DNA from 4 places in the Enterobacter sp. ECC_219_Taxon_10 genome. Region 4 is predicted to be linked to each of the others. Evidence: predicted binding sites of a transcription regulator. Region 4 holds the regulator's gene; each other region holds the start of a gene.
The links. Region 4 encodes CRP, which controls carbon source genes, mostly activating them, when cyclic AMP is high. Its sites were predicted from a motif close to ATGTGANNNNNNTCACAT; they were not measured.
Positions count from the first base shown of each region.

Region 1: a site for CRP is predicted at 859-876, ahead of deoC (deoxyribose-phosphate aldolase). Genes of this name have one in related genera too.
Region 2: a site for CRP is predicted at 926-943, ahead of ldtB (L,D-transpeptidase). Genes of this name have one in related genera too.
Region 3: a site for CRP is predicted at 840-857, ahead of AC4ICF_RS15700 (CidA/LrgA family protein). Genes of this name have one in related genera too.

Region 1 covers NZ_CM178005.1:690,851-693,052, forward strand. Annotated here, with positions in the region: gene AC4ICF_RS03255 (YjjI family glycine radical enzyme) at 1-744, opposite strand, end outside; gene deoC (deoxyribose-phosphate aldolase) at 1,007-1,786, shown strand; gene deoA (thymidine phosphorylase) at 1,896-2,202, shown strand, end outside.
Region 2 covers NZ_CM178005.1:1,555,352-1,557,553, reverse strand. Annotated here, with positions in the region: gene AC4ICF_RS07430 (ABC-F family ATPase) at 1-820, opposite strand, end outside; gene ldtB (L,D-transpeptidase) at 1,043-1,963, shown strand; gene AC4ICF_RS07420 (GntR family transcriptional regulator) at 2,006-2,202, opposite strand, start outside.
Region 3 covers NZ_CM178005.1:3,296,485-3,298,686, forward strand. Annotated here, with positions in the region: gene AC4ICF_RS15695 (type 1 glutamine amidotransferase) at 11-721, shown strand; gene AC4ICF_RS15700 (CidA/LrgA family protein) at 906-1,301, shown strand; gene AC4ICF_RS15705 (CidB/LrgB family autolysis modulator) at 1,298-1,993, shown strand; gene cdd (cytidine deaminase) at 2,123-2,202, shown strand, end outside.
Region 4 covers NZ_CM178005.1:4,478,572-4,480,773, reverse strand. Annotated here, with positions in the region: gene AC4ICF_RS21440 (YccS/YhfK family putative transporter) at 1-667, opposite strand, end outside; gene crp (cAMP-activated global transcriptional regulator CRP) at 725-1,357, opposite strand; gene AC4ICF_RS21430 (OsmC family protein) at 1,669-2,073, shown strand; gene AC4ICF_RS21425 (phosphoribulokinase) at 2,140-2,202, opposite strand, start outside.

The sequences.
Region 1 (2,202 bases), 1.1 Mb from region 4:
GGTGCTGCCACCGCCTGCAAGCGGCAGGGAGTTGTAACAACTCACCACGCCGTAACGGCCTTTTGTGAAAATTTTATCATTCATTGGGCCATTGGAAATATGCGGTTTGCTGCATTCACATATGTTTTTTGCCACTTCAAGTAGCAAGTCGTCCGGGGTGATATCGGGATCGTAGATAAAGGTCAGGTTCGGCGCAACCTGCTTCAGCTCTGCGTCGGCACGCAGAATGGCACGGGTGATGGGGCCGTCGGCAGGCCCAATGTTTGCGTGCATAAACGCATCCGGCAGCGTACGGTCGAGATAGCGCCAGAAACGTTTTACTCGGCTATCGATCTCTTCTTGTGTTAGAATTCTAACATACGGAGTTAATATCGCATCAAGCTGACCGAGATAGACCGGCATCGATGTGACAGACGGAACATGGTGGTAGAGGATGGTTAACAGCGAGAGGGCTTCGTCGAGATCTTTCGCCCCTTCCAGCTCCAGCCATTCTGAACCGTTAGCCAGAAATTTTGCGTAATCCGGCAGAACGTAACGGGGTTTGTAAGGCGCGTGGCCTTCGAACATGTCGCAGATAAACCCTTCGTCCAGCGCGGCTCGCGCGGCCTCAGGAAGTGTCGGATACGGCAGGTTGTTTTCCGCTTCCAGCGCCAGAAAATGACGTTTTTGTTCCGGGGTTAACACCGGGCTTGTCACAATGTGCTGGCAACGTTGTTGCAGGGCGTCGGGGCTGGAGTGGGGCATATTCGCTTCCTTGAGTGTTCTGCGGATGATGAGCGAATTGTAGGAAGCCAGCCTGTCGGGGCTTTTGATCCGACAGGGGGTATCGCTGCTTTAGCCGGCAATTTACGCACTAAAGTTTGAAGAAGATCTCATTACAGTAATGCAAATTTGTACGCAGTTTTCATTAACTGTGATGAATGTCGAAGTGTGGATGCGGGTGAATGTTAGAATACTCACAGACCCGCAAGGTAAAATTTATACGGCACTGCCGTTGGAGAATGTTATGACCGATTTAACTGCAAGCAGCCTGCGCGCGTTGAAACTGATGGACCTGACCACCCTGAACGATGACGACACCAATGAAAAAGTCATCGCCCTGTGCCATCAGGCGAAAACGCCAGTGGGCAACACCGCCGCTGTCTGCATCTACCCGCGCTTTATCCCGATTGCCCGCAAAACGCTGAAAGAGCAGGGCACTCCGGACGTGCGCATTGCAACCGTGACTAACTTCCCGCACGGCAACGACGATATCGAGATCGCGCTGGCGGAAACCCGTGCGGCGATTGCCTACGGCGCAGACGAAGTTGACGTGGTGTTCCCTTACCGCGCGCTGATCGCTGGCAACGAGCAGGTCGGTTTTGACCTGGTGAAAGCCTGTAAAGACGCGTGTGCGGCGGCAAACGTGCTGCTCAAAGTGATCATCGAAACCGGCGAGCTGAAAGAAGAGGCGCTGATTCGTAAAGCGTCTGAAATCTCCATCAAAGCCGGTGCGGATTTCATTAAAACCTCTACCGGTAAAGTACCGGTGAATGCGACCCCGGAAAGCGCGCGCATCATGATGGAAGTGATCCGCGACATGGGCGTGTCCAAAACCGTTGGTTTCAAACCCGCGGGCGGCGTGCGTACCGCCGAAGACGCGCAGCAGTTCCTGGCAATTGCCGACGAGCTGTTTGGCGCCGACTGGGCTGATTCCCGTCACTACCGCTTCGGCGCGTCCAGCCTGCTGGCAAGCCTGCTGAAAGCGCTGGGTCACGGCGACGGTAAGAGCGCAAGCAGCTACTGATTGCCAGACAATGCCGGATGACGCTTCGCTTATCCGGCCTACAGGATCGTAGGGCGGGTAAGCGTAGCGCCACCCGCCACAACTCCCCCGATTCCGCATGGAGGTTACCGTGTTTCTCGCACAAGAAATTATTCGTAAAAAACGTGATGGTCAGGCATTAAGCGACGAAGAGATCCGCTTCTTTATCAACGGCATTCGTGATAACACCGTCTCAGAAGGGCAGATTGCGGCTCTGGCGATGACCATTTTCTTCCACGATATGTCGATGCCCGAGCGCGTGTCGCTGACCATGGCGATGCGAGATTCAGGAACCGTTCTGGACTGGAAAAGCCTTAACCTTAACGGCCCGATTGTGGACAAACACTCCACCGGCGGCGTGGGCGACGTGACGTCTCTGATGCTCGGCCCCATGGTGG
Region 2 (2,202 bases), 2.0 Mb from region 4:
CACTGAAGCGGCTGACGAAGGACTGCAGGTCCGCAATCTGCGCTTTCTTCTTGGCGTTGTCCGCCAGCAGACGCTCACGCGCCTGGGTGGCCGCCGTCATGTACTCGTCGTAGTTGCCCGGGTAAACGCGCAGCTCCCCGTAGTCCAGATCCGCCATGTGCGTACAGACCATATTCAGGAAGTGACGGTCGTGCGAGATGATGATCATAGTGCTGTCGCGATCGTTCAGCGTCTGCTCCAGCCAGCGGATGGTGTCGATGTCCAGGTTGTTCGTCGGTTCGTCGAGCAGCAGGATGTCCGGGTTAGAGAACAGCGCCTGTGCCAGCAGCACGCGCAACTTCCAGCCTGGCGCAACTTCGCTCATCGGGCCGTAATGCTGTTCAACCGGAATGCCCACGCCCAGCAGCAGCTCGCCCGCACGCGCTTCTGCAGAATAGCCGTCCATTTCGCCGTACTGCGTTTCCAGATCGGCCACTTTATAGCCATCTTCTTCGCTCATTTCGGCCAGCGCGTAGATGCGATCGCGCTCCTGCTTCACTTCCCACAGCTCCGCGTGCCCCATGATCACGGTGTCCAGCACGGTGAACTCTTCAAAGGCGAACTGATCCTGACGCAGCTTACCGATGCGCTCGTTAGGGTCGAGCGACACGTTGCCGAGCGTTGGCTCCAGATCGCCGCCGAGGATCTTCATGAAGGTGGATTTTCCGCTACCGTTGGCGCCAATCAGGCCGTAACGGTTGCCGCCGCCAAATTTGACGGAAATGTTTTCGAACAGCGGCTTACTGCCAAACTGCATAGTGACGTTGCTGGTAACTAACACGGGGAGATTCCTGCGAAAAGTGTGATAAACACGGCATTATGCCACAATTCCGAATTGAGATCCCGTGTTGCGGCAATCCACTAAACTTTAACAAAATCGAAAAAAATGTGATTTCGTACACATCTGAATTCCCTGTTAGCGGGAATGCACATATAATGCGCTCCCATCACAGATTCAGACTTATCAACTCATCGCCAGAATGGCTTAGATACCTCGCACAACATGAACATGAAATTAACAACGCTTTTTGCGGCGGCGTTAGCCGTAGTAGGTTTTTGTAAGACCGCGTCTGCGGTGACGTATCCCCTGCCGACCGACGGAAGCCGTCTGGTGGGTCAAAATCAGGTAGTGACGGTACCTGAGGGTAACTCTCAGCCGCTGGAGTATTTCGCCGCACAGTACCAGCTGGGCCTGTCTAATATGCTGGAAGCGAACCCGGGCGTTGACCCGTATCTGCCAAAAGCGGGTACCGTGCTGAATATTCCTCAGCAGCTGATCCTGCCGGATACCGTTCATGAAGGTATCGTAATCAACAGCGCCGAAATGCGTCTGTATTACTACCCGAAAGGCACCAACACCGTTATCGTGCTGCCAATCGGTATCGGCCAGCTGGGCAAAGACACCCCGCTGAACTGGACCACCAAAGTCGAGCGTAAGAAAGCGGGCCCAACCTGGACCCCAACCGCCAAAATGCACGCGGAATACATCGCTGCGGGCGAACCGCTGCCCGCCGTTGTGCCAGCCGGCCCGGATAACCCAATGGGTCTGTACGCGCTGTACATTGGCCGCCTGTACGCTATCCACGGCACCAACGCCAACTTCGGTATCGGCCTGCGCGTAAGCCACGGCTGCGTGCGCCTGCGTAACGACGACATTAAGTTCCTGTTTGAAAACGTGCCGGTCGGCACGCGCGTTCAGTTCATCAACGAACCGGTGAAAGCGACCTCTGAGCCAGACGGCAGCCGCTACATTGAAGTGCACAACCCGCTGTCCACCAGCGAAGACCAGATCAATAACAACGAAATCGTACCGATTACGCTGAACAGCGCGGTGCAGTCCGTGACCTCTCAGCCTGACGTGGAAACCACCATCGTCGACCAGGCGATTCAAAACCGCTCCGGTATGCCGGTTCGTTTGAATTAACAGAGAAAAATTAAAAAAGCGGGCTTCGATGCCCGCTTTTTTTTACCCGTTATTCACGATCACGATCCCGCCGTGGTCGTAGCGATAGTGGCAGTGGGCATACTCCAGCGCTGTGCCGTCCTCCAGATAAATCACCTGCTCCACTTCCAGCACCGGATCGGTCTGCTCGCAGACCAGATGCTCTCTGTCCAGCGCGTTTGGCTTTAGCGCCCTCACCACCCGGTACGATCCCATAATTT
Region 3 (2,202 bases), 1.2 Mb from region 4:
GAGAGACGCAATGCACATTCATTTTATCATTCATGAACATTTCGAAGCGCCAGGCGCCTATGAAATCTGGGGGAAAAATCGCGGCTGTAGCCTGAGCTACTCCAGAGTTTATCAGGGCGATCCGTTACCCGAAGACCTGGAGAGCACGGACTTGCTTATCATCATGGGAGGCCCGCAGTCACCCGCCACCACGCTTGAGGAGTGCCCCTGGTTTGATGCGCAGGCGGAAATGCGACTCATCGGCCGCGCAATAGGGGCGGGTAAAACGGTGATTGGCGTTTGTCTGGGCTCGCAGCTTATCGGTGAAGCGCTGGGCGCAGGGTTTTGCCAAAGCCCGGAAAAAGAGATCGGTAAATTTCCCGTCAGGCTCACAGATGCAGGCAAGGCGAACCCGCTGTTTGAGAATTTTGGCCACGAGCTGAGCGTCGGTCACTGGCATAACGACATGCCAGGGTTGACGCCACAGGCTAAGGTGCTCGCTTACAGCGAGGGCTGTCCCCGTCAGATCGTGCAATATGGCGAACGGGTTTACGGTTTTCAGTGCCATATGGAACTGACGGCGGAGGTCGTTGAGTTGCTGATTGAACATTCGCAGAACGATCTCCGCCGTGCGGATGAATTTCGTTTTGTCGAAACGGCGGAAAAACTACGCTCGCATGATTATCGCGAAATGAATCAGGTGCTGTTTTCTTTTCTCGATAAACTGACCGCCCTGCGCTGATGCATTCTCTGGCTCGTCACTTCGCCACCGCACTCCCTTTCCTCTAAACTGTAGCCTGCCCCTGTGCGGTGATACCGGACGTTCCATTCCGGAATGTCTGGTATGCTCAAATTTCATGATGTGATCCGTGGCACATTTTTAGGTTTAATTGTATGATGAATGCGTTTCAGCAAGGACTATCACCATGAGCAAATCATTGAACATTATCTGGCAATATCTGCGCGCATTCGTCCTGATTTACGCCTGCCTGTATGCCGGGATTTTCATCGCGTCGCTGCTGCCCATCACCATTCCCGGCAGCATTATCGGCATGCTAATCCTCTTTGTTTTGCTGGCGCTGCAAATCCTGCCCGCAAAATGGGTCAACCCCGGCTGCTTCGTCCTCATTCGCTATATGGCGCTGCTTTTCGTGCCAATCGGCGTCGGGGTTATGCAGTATTTTGATTTGCTCAAAGCCCAGTTCGGCCCGATTGTGGTCTCATGCGCGGTCAGTACGCTGGTGGTTTTCCTGGTGGTGAGCTGGAGTTCGCATCTGGTGCATGGCGAACGCAACGTGATCGGGGAGAAAACAAAAAAATGATGGCTAATATCTGGTGGTCGCTGCCGCTAACCCTAGCGGTGTTCTTCGCCGCGCGCAAGCTTGCCGCACGTTTCAAAATGCCGTTGCTGAACCCGCTGCTGGTGGCGATGGTGGTCATTATTCCGTTCCTGCTGCTCACCGACATTCCTTATGAACGCTACTTTGCCGGCAGCAAAATTTTAAACGACCTGCTGCAGCCTGCCGTTGTGGCGCTCGCCTTTCCTTTATATGAGCAGCTCCACCAGATCCGCGCCCGCTGGAAATCCATCATTACCATCTGTTTTGTGGGCAGCCTGGTGGCGATGATCACCGGCACGTCGGTAGCGCTGTTGATGGGGGCCTCGCCGCAGATTGCCGCCTCTATTCTGCCAAAATCGGTGACCACACCTATCGCGATGGCTGTCGGTGGCAGCCTCGGCGGGATCCCGGCCATCAGCGCGATGTGCGTCATTTTCGTCGGTATTCTCGGTGCGGTGTTTGGTCACACCCTGCTGAACGGGATGCGTATTCATACTAAAGCGGCACGGGGACTGTCGATGGGGACCGCCTCCCACGCCCTGGGCACTGCCCGCTGCGCGGAGCTGGATTATCAGGAAGGGGCGTTTAGCTCGCTGGCTTTGGTGATCTGCGGAATTATCACCTCCCTGCTGGCCCCGTTCATTTTCCCGCTGATTCTGGCGGTGATGGGCTAAAATTTGCGATGCGTCGCGCAAATTTCATTTTGATTTCATAAGTTGCATACATAATGAGAAGTGGATCACATATAAAGCCCTAACGGCTCCGTAAACTACCGATCCATTAACCTTTATGAGGCAAACGCCATGCACCCACGTTTTCAAGCTGCCTTCGCCCAGCTTGCAGAGAATTTGCAGTCAGCCCTTGCTCCCGTTCTGGCAGATGC
Region 4 (2,202 bases):
GGTTCTTGTTTGCGGCGAGCATATGCAGCTGCTGATAGCACTGGCTTATCAAATCCACCACTTTTTGCTGGCGCGTCAGCAGCGGCGGTAAGGATTTTTCCGGATCGGTATGCTGGGTGAGCAGGGTGTATTTGGCTTCGCAGTAATCCGCAAGCTGCACGTAGAGCAGGCTCAGAGATTCTCGCAGCGGCTGCTCTCGCCATAGCCAGAACCAGAACCAGTTAAACAGCCCGTACCACAGCGTGCCGAGGGCGTAGATCAGCAGCGGCTCCCACACGGGCATATTCCCGGCGAGGCTCAGGGTAAAGATGGCCGCAATGAGTGACGCTGGAAGCAGGCGAGCGTGCAGCGAGCTGATTTCCGCCGTGACGCCGAGGGTCATCGCCAGCACGGTCAGGATCAGCGGCAGGGGAATATCGCGAGCCAGTAACAGCTGCACCGCGAGGCTACAGCCTGCAAACAGGCAGCCGCCGATAATCAGGCGTTTGAAAAAGCGCTTATGCGGCGTGTCCAGACCGGCAATGTTGCAGCAGGCGGGCACGAGGGAAAACAGCAGGCCCTGCTGAAGATGACCCAGGAGCAGGCCCACGGCCACGGGAAGACACAACACCAGCGTTTGTCGCAGTGCGTAGTTAACTTCCGGGTGATAGATCAGCCTGCGCCACATGGGGAAAAGAGACAAAAACGGCGTGACACCTCGCGATGGCACGCCGTTTAAGCAGGATTAACGGGTTCCGTAAACCACGATGGTTTTACCGTGGGCGGAGATCAGGTTTTGATCTTCCAGCATTTTCAGAATACGGCCCACTGTTTCACGGGAGCAACCGACGATCTGACCAATTTCCTGACGGGTAATTTTAATTTGCATGCCGTCCGGGTGGGTCATAGCGTCTGGCTGTTTCGCCAGGTTCAGCAGGGTTTGCGCGATACGGCCGGTCACGTCCAGGAAGGCGAGGTTACCCACTTTCTCTGACGTCACCTGCAGACGGCGCGCCATCTGGGAAGAAAGACGCATCAGGATGTCAGGGTTTACCTGAATCAGCTGACGGAATTTCTTGTAAGAAATTTCAGCCACTTCACATGCTGTCTTTGCACGAACCCAGGCGCTACGTTCCTGGCCTTCTTCAAACAGGCCCAGTTCACCGATAAAATCGCCCTGGTTCAGATAAGAAAGGATCATCTCTTTCCCTTCCTCATCTTTGATCAGCACTGCCACCGAGCCTTTGACGATGTAATACAACGTTTCCGCTTTTTCACCCTGGTGAATCAGCGTGCTCTTCGATGGGTACTTATGAATGTGGCAATGAGACAAGAACCATTCGAGAGTCGGGTCTGTTTGCGGTTTGCCAAGCACCATGCGCTGTTATCCTCTGTTATAAGCTGTCACCAGAGTCATCAGATGCATCCGGACTCTGGGGTTGCAATCGAATTCTTACCCATACCCTGGGAAGTCGGCTGTCGTAACGTTTCGCAGCCAGTAAAGTTTGATGTCCTCTGCATACATGTGTAACGTCAATGTATTACTGTAGCATCCTGAGTGTTTTAGCATAGCTTTCGCCGCGTGTCTCCTGGTGTCTCGCTTCAGCATGATGCAGGTCGCCTTCCATTGCGAGAAATGTAACGCACGCGTAATCTGTCACCAAAAATGCAACGTTGGAGTTAATGAATATGCAAGCGCGCGTGAAGTGGGTTGAAGGTTTAACGTTCCTGGGGGAGTCCGCGTCAGGACACCAGATTTTGATGGATGGTAACTCCGGCGATAAAGCGCCGAGCCCAATGGAAATGGTGCTGATGGCGGCAGGTGGATGCAGTGCGATTGACGTGGTGTCGATTCTGCAAAAAGGTCGTCATGACGTAACGGATTGCGAGGTTAAACTCACCTCAGAACGTCGCGAAGAGGCGCCACGCCTGTTCACCCACATAAATCTGCACTTTGTTGTCACCGGGAAAGCGCTGAAAGACGCGGCGGTTTCACGCGCGGTGGACCTGTCTGCGGAGAAATACTGCTCTGTGGCGCTAATGCTGGAGAAAGCGGTAAAAATTACGCATTCGTATGAAGTGATTGAGGTGTGATTCACGGGGCATCGTGCGTGTTGATGCCCTCACCCTAACCCTCTCCCACGGGGAGAGGGAACATGTTTACGCGATCTGCTTCCCTTCCATCAACCGCTGAACCAGCGGCGTCATGATGAGCTCCATTGC